2 regions of the Mesorhizobium sp. CA12 genome follow, and region 2 is predicted to be linked to the other one. Evidence: riboswitches for the same ligand, from Rfam matches in the RefSeq annotation. Region 2 holds a riboswitch; the other holds the start of a gene.

Region 1 (5,981 bases), on a different contig from region 2:
CCCGACATTGGCTTCGACGGAAAGATGCGCAAACAAATTGTTTTCCTGGAACACCATCGACACCGGCCGCGTCGAAGGCGGCGTGTTTCCGAGACCGACGCCGCCGATCAGGACCTTGCCCGCATCGGGCACTTCGAAGCCGGCTATCAGATTGAGCAGCGTCGACTTGCCGGAACCGCTCGGCCCCATGATGGCGGTGATCCTGCCGGCCGCGAATTCGGCATCGAAGCGAAACGAAGACTCGCCATAGCTGAACGAGACGCCATTCAGCGCGACGGCGAGGCCCTTTTGCGCGGCGGTGCCGTCGATGGTCGTCGTCATGACTTTCCTTCCCGCCCCAGCCAGTCCGCGGCGACCACCAGCATCAGGCAGACGAGGCCGAGCAGCAAGGCAAGTCCCGCAGCGTCGGCTGTCCTGTAGCTGCTCATGCGCGCCAAAAGCAGATAGGGCAAGGTCTGCACGGAATCGCTGCCGAACAGCGCGATCACGCCGAGATCGCCGAGCGACAGCGCAATGGCGAAGGCGAAGCCGGTGGCCAAGGGCCGCCTCAGCGACGGCCAGTCGATCAGGCTGAGCCGGTTCCAGCCGGCTATGCCGAGCGCCAGGCAAAGCCGCTCATGGCGTTCGCTCGCCGCGTCATAGGCCGGGCGAATCGCGCGGATGGCGAAGGGCATCGCCATCACCGCGTTGACGGCGACGACCATGACCGGCGCGATGGCAAAGACATCGGTGACGTGGCGCAGCGCCAGGAACCAGCCGGCGCCGAGCACGATCGGCGGCACGACGAGCACGAAGCCGGCGCCGGTGTCGGCGGCATATTCGAGCAGGCCCATGGCCCCGCCTGCTCGGCGCCGCAGGGCCAGCGCGCGCCGTGCCGCGATCAGCGCCAGCGACAGCGTCACGCTGAGAAGCGCTGCAAGCAGGGCAAGGCCCGCGCTGGTGAGGGTGGCGCGGCGCACCGCTTCCTCGCCTGCCAGCCGGCCGAGATCGGCCTCCAGGCCTGAAAGCAGCGTCGCCGCCATCGGTCCGGCAACGAACAGCAGGGTAAGCGCGATGAGGCCGGCATTCAGCACGGTTTCGAGCGGGCCCGCGGAAAGGTAGCGGCGCGGCGCGACCGGCAGATTGGCATCACCGACCGTGTTGGCGCCGAGCCGCGTGAGTGCTGCGACCACGACGAAGGTGAGCGCGATCTGAAGAAACGTCAGTGTTACGGCCCGCGTAGGATCGAAATCGAAGCGCAGCGCCTGGTAGATGGCCACTTCCAGTGTCGTCGCGGCCGGACCGCCGCCGAGCGTCAGCACGATGGTGAAGGAGGTGATGCAGAGCATGAAGACCAACCCGGCAATCCCCGGCAGGGCCGCGCGCAGCACCGGCCATTCGATCAGCCGGAAGGCCGGCCAGGCACCCATGCCGAGCTGGCTCGCCAGCCGCCACTGGTCGGCGGGAACGGTGCCCAGCGCCTCGAGGAACAGGCGCGTCGCCAAGGGCAGGTTGAAGAAGACATGAGCGACAAGGATGCCGGAGAGGCCGTAGATCCCCGGCCAATCCGCACCGCCAAGTCCGGCGAAGACGCCGGCAAAATATCCGGCCCGACCGTAGAGCGCCAGAATGCCGAGCGCGGCGACGATCGCCGGCAAGGCCAGCGGCACGGTGAACAATTGCAGGATCAGGCGGCGTCCCTGGAAACTTGGGTGTCTCGACAAGGCGCGCGCCACGAGCAGCGCCGGCGCGACCGACAGCAGCGTCGAGAGAGCCGCCTGCCACAGCGTGAAGCGGGCGACGCGCAGGAGATAATTGTCGAAGGCGGCGGCAGCGCCGGAGAGATCGTGCGCGCCTTCGACGGCGAGGCCGGCGAGGGCACCGCCGATGAGGATGGCGATGGCCGCGAGCGCGACGACGCCGGCGGTGATGCGGGAGTCAGGGTGCGCGGCGGCTTGCACGTTGCACCGTGGTGGAATTCAGCAAACGCCGCGTTCCTTCGCGCCCCCCTCTGTCCTGCCGGACATCTCCCCCACAAGGGGGGAGATCAGCAGCGCCCGCGCCTCGCTCATCACTGCAACGTTGCCAGTTGGCGAAACCGCCGATGACGGCCAATCTCCCCCCCTGTGGGGGAGATGTCCGGCAGGACAGAGGGGGGCGCCGTAGAGCGATCATCTTGCGCGAATAGCGTTCCTACTTGCTCATCACCGCCAGCCACTCATCCACCCACGCCTTGCGGTTGGCGGCGACCTCCTGCGGGCTGAACAGCAAGGTCTTGGTCGGCTTCACCAGTCTGTCGAAGGCCGGGTTGAGCGGCTTGTCGGTCTTGGCGGCCGGGAACATCCAGTTGGTTTCCGGAATGACATCCTGGAATTTCGGTCCGGTCATGAAGGCGATGAACTTTTGCGCCAGCGGGTTCTTCGCGCCCGTCGTGGTGATGCCGGCAACCTCGATCTGCAGGTATTCGCCTTCCTCGAACGAGGCGGCCTGGTAGCGCTCGGTGTTCTCGGCCACCATGTGGTAGGCCGGCGAGGTGGTGTAGGAAAGCACCATTGGCGCCTCGCCCTTGGTGAACAGGCCATAGGCCTCGCTCCAGCCCGGCGTCACCGTCAGCACTTTCGATTTCAGCTTGGCCCAGGCTTCCGGCGCCTTGTCGCCATAGACCGATTTCACCCACAAGAGCAGGCCGAGGCCCGGCGTCGAGGTGCGCGGATCCTGGATGACGATCTTGTCCGTGCCGGCGCCTTCGACCAGTTCCTTCAGGCTCTTCGGCGGGACTTTAAGCTTCTGCGTGTCATAGACGACGGCGAAATAGCCGTAGTCGAAAGGCACGAAAGTGTCGTCGCTCCAGCCTCCAGGCACGTCGATGGCGGAGACTTCGCCATGCGGCGCGAACAGTCCGCTCGCCTTGGCGTCGGCGGTGAGATTGGTGTCGAGGCCGAGCACGATGTCGGCCTTGGTGCCGGCGCCTTCGAGCTTGACGCGGTTGAGGAGCGCCACGCCGTCGGCCACCGAGACGAATTCGAGATCGCAGCCGCATTCGGCCTCGAATTCCTTCTTCACCGCCGGGCCGGGGCCCCAATCGGCGGTAAAGCTTTCATAGGTATAGACGGTGAGCTTGTCCTTCGCAGCGGCAGGCGCTACGCCCGCCAGAAGCGAAACAAAGCCGGTTGCGAGAATGAGATGGGACAGTATTGCGCGCATATCGGCGCCTCCTTCGTTCGAGTGACAAGGAATTGAGGCGCCGGATGGTCCGAAACGTCTAATCCCTCCGCCGGTACAAACCGGATCAGGTTCAGCGGGTTGGCTTGATCGCCTCTCAGCCGGATCACGTCCGGCACCCCGTTAGAGCGTTTCGACAGATAGGCCCGGCCGAAGCGGCGCGCAAGCGGAAGTTTGCCGGGCAGCTAATGGTCGCCGGTAGCCTCGCAACAGAAGCGCTGGGCATCCCGCTTCCGTTTCGCCCGACGGGCTGGTAAGGGCGACGGCCATGGGCACATTCACCATCCTGCTTGGCGGCGAGCTTATCCGCACGCCCCGGCTCGAACGCCAGATCGAAGGCTCGCGCGTCATCGCCGCCGATGCCGGCATCGGCCATGCCCGCATGCTTGGACTTGTCCCCGAACTTTGGGTCGGCGATTTCGACTCGGTGCCGGCGAACCTGCCGGATGATCTCGCCGCCGTGCCGCGAAAAGTCTTTCCGGCCGAAAAGGATATGACCGATGGCGAGCTGGCCATAGCGGAAGCGCTTCAGCGTGGCGCCACCAGCCTCGTGCTGGCCGGCGCCTTTGGCGGCAAACGCGCCGACCATGCCTTCCTGCATCTGGCGCTGGCCGTGCGGCTGGCCGAGGCTGGCACGACCGTGCTGCTGACCAGTGGCGCGCAGGAAGGCGCTCCCATCCTGCCCAGCAAGGCCAGCTTCGACTATGACGACGGCACCTTGTTTTCGGTGCTCGGCTTTTCCGACCTGTCCGGCCTGACGGTCACCGGCGCCAAATGGCCGCTCGACCGCGTCGAGGTGGCGTTCGGTTCCTCGCTCACTATATCAAATGAGGTCAAAGGGCAGCTTGGCATCGCGCTGGAGCGCGGCCGGGCCCTGCTTCTGGCCCACCCCTATCCTCTTCCAGAAAGTTGACATGGCGCCGCCACTCCTCAACCTCGACGGCATTAAACTGACTTTCGGCGGCACCCCGCTGCTCGACGGCGCGGCGCTCAGCGCATCCGCCGGCGAGAAGATCGCGCTGGTCGGACGCAACGGCTCGGGCAAGTCGACGCTGCTCAAGATCGCCGCTGGGATGATCGAGCCGCAGGATGGCGAGGTGTTCCGCCAGCCCTCGGCCACGGTCCGCTATCTGCCGCAGATGCCGGACATGGACGGCTTCGCCGACGTGCGCGCCTATGTCGAGGCGGGCCTTGGCCCAGCCGACGATCCGCATCGCGCCACCTATCTGATGGACCATCTTGGCCTGACCGGCGAGGAGCGGCCGAACGACCTGTCCGGCGGCGAGGCGCGCCGCGCCGCCCTTGCCCGCGTCATGGCGCCGGAACCCGACATCCTGCTCCTCGACGAGCCGACCAACCATCTCGACCTTTCGGTGATTGAATGGCTGGAAGAAGAGCTCGCCCGCACCTCCTCCGCGGTGATCCTGATCTCGCATGACCGCCGCTTTCTCGAGCGCGTCACGCGCGCCACTGTCTGGCTGGACCGCGGCCAGACGCGGCGGCTGGACAAGGGCTTTGCGCATTTCGAGGAATGGCGCGACCAGGTGCTGGAAGAGGAAGAGCGCGACCAGCACAAGCTCGGCCGCCAGATCGTGCGCGAGGAACATTGGCTGCGCTATGGCGTGACCGCCAGGCGCAAACGCAACATGCGCCGCCTCGGCGAGTTGCAAACCATGCGCCAGCGCTTCCGCAGCCATCGCGGCGCAGAGGGCACCGCGACGATGGTGGCCAGCGACGCCGCCGAGTCCGGCAAGCTGGTGATCGAGGCCAGGAACATCGACAAGAGCTTTGGCGATCTCACCGTGGTCAAGGGGTTCTCGACCCGCATCCAGCGCGGCGACCGCGTCGGCCTGGTCGGCCCGAACGGCGCCGGCAAGACGACATTGTTGAAGATGCTGACCGGCGAGCTGGCGCCGGATGCCGGCACGGTGCGGCTTGGCGTCAATCTCGAGATTGCGACGCTCGATCAGAAGCGCGAGGCCGTCGATCCGCAGGAGACGCTGGCGCATTACCTCACCGACGGACGCGGCGAGAACCTTGTCGTCAATGGCGAGCAGCGTCATGTCGTCTCCTACATGAAGGATTTCCTGTTTAAGCCGGAGCAGGCCCGCACGCCGGTGCGCGAGCTTTCCGGCGGCGAACGCGCGCGGCTGCTTTTGGCCCGCGTGCTGGCCCGGCCGGCGAACCTTCTGGTGCTGGACGAACCGACCAACGATCTCGACATGGAGACGCTGGAGCTGCTGCAGGAGCTTGTCGCGGGCTTTGCCGGAACCGTGATACTGGTCAGCCACGACCGCGACTTCCTTGACCGCACCGTCACCAGCGTGATCGCGCCGGACGGCGGCGGCCGCTGGATCGAATATGCCGGCGGCTATTCCGACATGCTGGCGCAGCGCGGCGGCTCCAGGCTGGAAGACCGCAAGGCAAGGTCCAAGACCGAGGCGAGCGAGGCTGGACCGAAAGCCGAACCGGCGGCGCCCAAAGGCGCCGCGAAAAAGCTCTCGTTCAAGCAGAAATTCGCACTGGATTCGCTGCCTAAGAAGATCGAAGCGGTGACGGCCTCGATCTCGCGACTGGAGAACAACATCGCCGACCCGTCCTTCTACGAGCGCGACCCGGCCTCGTTCCAGAAGACCATCGCCGCGCTCGACAAGGAGCGCACGACGCTGGCGGCACTCGAGGAAGAGTGGCTGGAATTGGAGATGCTACGCGAAGAGATGGAGGGGTAGGCTTGCCTGCACGTTCTATGCGCTTATATTATGCGCATGGAATAGAGAGGC
Region 2 (5,981 bases):
CGGTCGAATTACATGAAGTGCCCAACGTCAAATACCGTTACGTCGTCGTCGATAACCGGACGGTGATCGTCGACCCCGGTACCCGCAAGATCGTCAAGGTCCTCGATTGATCGATAGCGCATCAAATCGGATGGCCCGCCGCCTGGTTACGGCGACGGGCCATTAACCGATTATTATTTTGTTACCATGTGCTAACGGAACCTTCCCTCAGCGCTTGAGTTACCGGCTCTGGTTCACGTTGTCTCATAGACAACACAAACCAGTGGCAACGTGAAAATACGGGCGGTGGCGAACAGTACGGCGGGGCGAGGAGGAGTTTACCAACATGTCGAAACGAGAAATCGGAACATCCCGTTCGCTCGGGATGCGTGTTGCCCATCTCAAAGCCAGGATGCAAGACGCCCGGATCACCGAGCATGAAATGAAGGCTTTCCAGAAGGTCGCGGCGATCATGGGGGGCGGCGAGGGCTCCCTACGCATTGAGGCCGACGATCTGATCGCTGCGTCCTTCGTTGCCGAGGCGCTGAGCGAATCGGCACCGAACTGACAGCGGCTACCAGTCGAGATCCCGGATCGTTTCAGCCCGACCGTCAGCCGGGAAGGCGGCGGTCGGCAGGCAAGATGGACGTCAGGAGGCGCCGAGCTTCCTCCCAGGATCGGCCGGCCAAATCCCAAAACTTGCAGGACAACGCCGATCACATGGTGTGCCGAACGCGTCGAGGCTGGGCCTAGCCAGGCACGTGCCGGTTTGGTGCCCGGCTTTCGCGTGCCCGGATTCGCCTGATCTTTGCTTCGCGCAGCACCGCGACGGGATCGGCGCCCGTCCATTCGATCCCGGCCTTCCGCGCGAAGACCAGGAACGCCTGTCGCGCCTTGTCGAGATCGATCTCTCCGCTCCGCGCCGCCTCACAGGCGCGGAATGCGTTGGCGTAGCTGCCGCCCCGCATGGCCTGGGGCCATTCCTTGAGAAAGTTCTGCATCGCGGTAAGAGAGGCGATCTCGCGCTTGAAGCCGGCACCCACCGCGATGGCCACGGGGGGGCGAAGTTCGATGTCGCTTCTGATGGAGCCTTCCTGCATGACTGCGGCATCCTTAGGATTTCAAAGACTTGGGCAGTTTCAATGCCTTCCAATGCGGAGCCGATGCGAAGGTTCCGCCAAATCAATTAGTCGCCGCTGACGGAACAACACCCTGCCGGCGGCGTTTGCCCCGGGAGCTCCCATGTTCGACCTGCTCGTGTTTCCGCCCCTGCGGAGGCAGGGCGGAGCTCACCAACGCAACAGGAGAGAAACGATGAAAACCACCCTCATTCCAGCTGTCGCCGGCCTGGCTCTGATGGCCGGCATCGGCATCGCGGCCGCGGACGAGGTGATCGTCACCCCCGAGCAGCAGACCGTGGTCAAGGAATATGTCCACAAGCATCCGATCGCCTCGGTCAATGTGCTCGGCCTTGAGCTTGGCGTCGGCTCGACCGTGCCTGACACCGTCGAGTTGCAGCAGGTTCCGGACGTCCAGTACCGCTATGCGGTCGTCAACGACCATACGGTGCTGATCGATCCCGGCACGCGCCGCGTTGTTCAGGTGATCGAGTAGATCCAGCCTGGAAGAGCCCGATCCTCCGAAGCACTGGGCAAGGATCGGGCTCTTTTCGCATCCGGGCATAAGGCCTAAGATAGGGCAGTGGTTTGGGAGGCAACGAAGCGCGGAAGGAGTCGTTGCCATGCATCATCCACACGTCGAATCACCTGACATCGCACGCCAAGTCGACAAGCTTTTGGCCGAGCATAGGACTGGCCTACTGTCGATGCACGAGGCGATTACCCTGCTGCGCCAGCGCACGGGGACCGACCGCTCTGACGCGGATTTAGCCGGATTGATTACAAAAAAGGCAGCGCATCTGGGCATCGCGGTCGTTACCGACGGACACTGAGCGAAATTGCCGTCCAGGTCGGGTCGCTTGTTCGTGATACCGAAGACGACACGCGAAAATTCGGCTAATGTTCGCGCCGGGGAACCGTCCCAACATCAGGAGGCGACAGTGACGGACGACAGGCACGAACGCATTCGCCAGCGCGCGCACGAGATCTGGGAGCAGGCCGGCCGGCCCGAAGGCGCTCATAAGGACCATTGGGACCAGGCGACGGCCGAAGTCGATGCGGCCGGCAAGCCGAAAGCCAAGAGCCCGAAAAAGGCCGCCGCCGCCAAGGCCGACAAGCCGAAAGCGGCCAAGGCGGAGAAGCCCGCCAAGGGCCCGGCCAAGGCAAAGTCCCCCGCCAGGAAGACCAAGGGCTGACCGCCAGCCAAGGCCTGCCCCCTTTTCACCGATCATGTGACGGTGCGACGCTCCGTGTGAGAACTGTGCCCGGAGGCTATACCGACCATGCGCAAAGTCGTCTTGATCATGACCATGTCTGTCGACGGATATGTCGTAGGGCCGGTGGGAATGTCGACGGGCGGTTTTCCTGAACCGGCAGAGCTCAAGCGGTGGAAACTCGATCGCATCAGTCGCGCTGGCACACACATCATGGGCCGCGTGAGTTACGAGGAAATGGGGCCGTACTGGCAAAAATCCGAGGATGCCTATGCCGCGCCGATGAACGACATCCCCAAGGTCGTGTTTTCGAAAACGCTGAAAGAGGCGACTTGGCCAGAGTCCACTATTGCGAAAGGTGACCTGCACGAGGAAATCGCTAAATTGAAAAAGCAACCCGGCGGCGAAATTATTGCATGGGGCGGCGCAGAGTTCGCTCAGGCGCTGTCGAAGGCAGGTCTGATTGATGAGTATGTCATCCTGACTCGGCCGATCGCCTATGGCGGTGGCAAACCGCTATTCAGCGGTTTGACGGACGCGCTCAAGCTAAACGTCCTCGTGACGGCCGCTTACGATAACGGCACCATGCTTCGCATCTACGCTCCCCGCTGAACCGTCACGACCTCTGAGCGAAGGCTTCGACCATGGCGGTCGGCTGACCGGCACGCTCGGCATCGCCGCCGCCAGCAGCCACGCCGGCGGCATGCGGGTTGCAATTAAGCTATAAGAGGAGGCTATCGCGTCCCTTGCTTTCCGGCGTATCGCGCGACCGCGCAGAGGAAGGCAAGCGCTGCCATGTCGCAAGCTGCGCGTGACGGCGACGGACCTTTGGCGAAAAGGACCGCGTCGGCAACCGGGACCGTCAGGCCATGCTTGCGGGCGAATGAAGTGACTTCGTAGGGCTGATCGTCAGGCTGTATGCCGATGTCGATTTGTTGGTCCATCAAAACGAAATTCCTCCCTGGTATACGGCTTTACCCTCCTTCGCCTGCGCAGAATTAACGCCCGGCCGCTCGCCCGCGTCCACCAATTGGCGATTGTGTGAAACGATGCATTTTTCGAGGCCCAGAGCCGAGGGTTGCAGCGACATGATTGTTCGCGTCGCTGGCGGCCTTGAAGTTCCTTCCCTTCTCTAACGGAAGAGGTCAAAACGCTCTCACCACGCATCGCTCGATCGGGCAAACCTGACCCCCGCGGCGATCATCGCGCTTTCGCATTCGCTGATCAGCCTGAGATTGCGCAAATACCGCGCCGCCGTCTCCGGCAGCCAGGCCGCGCACGCCTCGACGTAGGCGCGGCCATGCACCAGCGTGCCGGTCGAAAGCCGCTCCTCCTTTTCGGCGATCACCTTCAGATATTGCCGGATGAAGCGGATGTCGTCGGCGATGTCCTGGCTGGCCATGCGCCAGGCGCCGGCAAGGCGTTCGCGCTCGGCGAGCGGCAAAGGCGACAACAACGGATGGGAGAGGTCGGCAAAAGCGGCATGGTTCGCGGTGTTCAAGCAAATCCCCTCAAAGGAAGGGAAGTATCGTACTTTGCGTACGAAAAGCAATCAAGCGAGATTCGTACAATTTGAACGACAAAATAGGTTAGATAAAACGGTTATAACCACCGGCATCTCCCATAGGGAGATGGGCGCCTGGCCCAACTGACACCGCAAAAAACCGCTTTCCCAGCACCGTAAACAGTGCTTTAAACCCGCCATCCACAGGGGTGCTCCGTACGGTCGGGGCTGAGATGGTGGCGGCAAGCCTCCGGACCCTAAAGCTGATCTGGATAATACCAGCGGAGCGAGGCGGGCCATGTTTTCCGGCGCACAGATTTCCCTTTATCCCATGGCCGACGATTTCGTCGGCGTGATCCTTGGCGCGCTTGGCGCGCTCGATCCTTACCGCGACAGGCTGAGGATCGAAACCGACGATATCTCGACGCTCCTGGTCGGGCCGCCCGAGGTGCTGTTCCCAGCCATGCGCGACCTGTTCGTGGCGGCCGCCAAAAGCGGCAGGCACTGTGTTCTGTCGGCAGCCGTCTCGCGCGGCTGCCCCGGCGAGCCGGATGACCCGATCTGCCGCTCCGAGGAGATCGGCGGCCCGGCGATCCCGCTCGACGACCGCAAGCGCGCCGCGCTGCGCGCCGTCGGGGCCACGCTTTCGACCAACCAGCCGGTGGCGGCGCAATTCTCGCTCTATGTGATGGGCACCGGCGACCACATGGACGAGATCTATGGCTGCATCGATTTCCTGAAGCGGTCCGGCGTCTTCGAACGCTCCAAGCATTTTTGCACCAAGCTGCGCGGCGACGCCGGCGCGGTGTTCGCCACGCTGAACGAAGCCTTCTGCCGCTTCGGGCCGGGCGCCGGTCACGTGACGCTCGACATCACCATTTCGGCGAACAGCCCAACCGCGGCTTGAGCGCAAGCTCGATCTATCGAGGTAGATGTTGTGGCTGTTTGGCTTGATCCATTGCGTGGGGGAGATGCCCCCAGTCCCATCTCGCAGGAGAGAGGGGAACCTCTGGAGATTGGCGAAACCCGAGGTGACGGCCAATCTCCCCCCTTGCGGGGGAGATGCCCGGCAGGGCAGAGGGGGGTGCTGTCCCGCCGGCCTTTCAACTGGTTGCGCACGCGGCGTTCGCCAACCGCTCCCGCACAACTTTCGAAAGCTGGCATTCCTTCGCGCCCCCCTCTGGCCTGCCGGCCATCTCCCCCTCTAGGGGGGAGATCAGCCTTCACCACGACCGTCGCGAAGATCTTCCCCGCTGCGCTGGCTTTCGCTCTCCTTCTCGTCGCTTGGGAACTCTGCGCACGCCTCGGCTGCATCGCCCCCACCGTGCTCCCTGCACCCTCGCGCGTGTTGGCGCAGGCCTGGGAGAACCGGGCGGCACTGGCCGACAACACGCTTCCCACCATCCGAGCCACGCTGGCGGGCTTTGCCTGCTCGCTCGTTGCCGCCTTCATCCTCTCGGCGCTGGTTGACTTCTTTGCCCCCTTGCGCCGCGCGCTGTTCCCGCTCCTGATCGCCAGCCAGACCTTGCCGCTGGTGGCAATCGCGCCGCTGGTGGTGCTTTGGTTCGGCTTCGGGCTGTTGCCGAAGATCCTGCTCGTGGCGCTGGTCACCTTCTTTCCGATGATGGTGGCATTGGTCCAGGGCTATGCCGCCACGGCCAAGGAAATCAGTCAGATGCTCGCCGCCATGGGTGCAGGGCGCCGGCGCATCTTCTGGCTCGCTCGGTTACCGTCGGCGCTGCCCTATTTCTTCGCCGGACTGCGCATCTCCATCACCTATGCCGTGGTCGGCGCCATCTTCGCCGAATATGCGGGCGCCGCCAAAGGGCTCGGCATCTACATGCTCAGCGCCAAGAACAATTTCCGCCCCGACCTGGTGCTCGCCGCCGTCGCGGTCAGCTCGGCGCTCACGCTCACGCTGTTCGGCCTCGCCGTGCTCGCCCAGCGTCTCGCCATGCCCTGGGAAAATGCAAGGAGCGAAATGGCGGAGCGCTATGGCGACAAGCCTTCCGGAGAGGGCCGGCCATGACCCGGCTCGAGCTCCGCAACATTCGAAAAAACTTCGGCATGCTCGAGGTTCTGGCGGGCATTTCGCTGCATGTTGAAGAGGGCGAGTTCGTCTCGATCCTTGGCCCCTCCGGCGCGGGCAAGTCGACACTGTTCCAG

The links. A riboswitch is a leader RNA that binds a small molecule or an ion and turns the genes downstream of it on or off. The one in region 2 is predicted to bind thiamine pyrophosphate.
Region 1: it holds a riboswitch for thiamine pyrophosphate, as region 2 does, so the genes downstream of both, thiB (thiamine ABC transporter substrate binding subunit) here and LB520_RS26150 (YkoF family thiamine/hydroxymethylpyrimidine-binding protein) in region 2, are expected to answer to the same signal.

The regions. Positions count from the first base shown of each region.
Region 1 is NZ_JAIUHT010000003.1:270,704-276,684, forward strand. It holds gene thiQ (thiamine ABC transporter ATP-binding protein) at 1-321, opposite strand, end outside; gene thiP (thiamine/thiamine pyrophosphate ABC transporter permease) at 318-1,940, opposite strand; gene thiB (thiamine ABC transporter substrate binding subunit) at 2,173-3,183, opposite strand; TPP riboswitch at 3,229-3,334, opposite strand; gene LB520_RS07840 (thiamine diphosphokinase) at 3,470-4,114, shown strand; gene LB520_RS07845 (ABC-F family ATP-binding cassette domain-containing protein) at 4,116-5,930, shown strand.
Region 2 is NZ_JAIUHT010000021.1:61,128-67,108, forward strand. It holds gene LB520_RS26110 (DUF1236 domain-containing protein) at 1-110, shown strand, start outside; gene LB520_RS26115 (hypothetical protein) at 326-547, shown strand; gene LB520_RS26120 (DUF982 domain-containing protein) at 729-1,079, opposite strand; gene LB520_RS26125 (DUF1236 domain-containing protein) at 1,294-1,593, shown strand; gene LB520_RS26130 (hypothetical protein) at 1,721-1,930, shown strand; gene LB520_RS26135 (DUF2934 domain-containing protein) at 2,039-2,293, shown strand; gene LB520_RS26140 (dihydrofolate reductase family protein) at 2,381-2,923, shown strand; gene LB520_RS26145 (hypothetical protein) at 3,468-3,812, opposite strand; TPP riboswitch at 4,011-4,123, shown strand; gene LB520_RS26150 (YkoF family thiamine/hydroxymethylpyrimidine-binding protein) at 4,114-4,722, shown strand; gene LB520_RS26155 (ABC transporter permease) at 5,059-5,844, shown strand; gene LB520_RS26160 (ABC transporter ATP-binding protein) at 5,841-5,981, shown strand, end outside.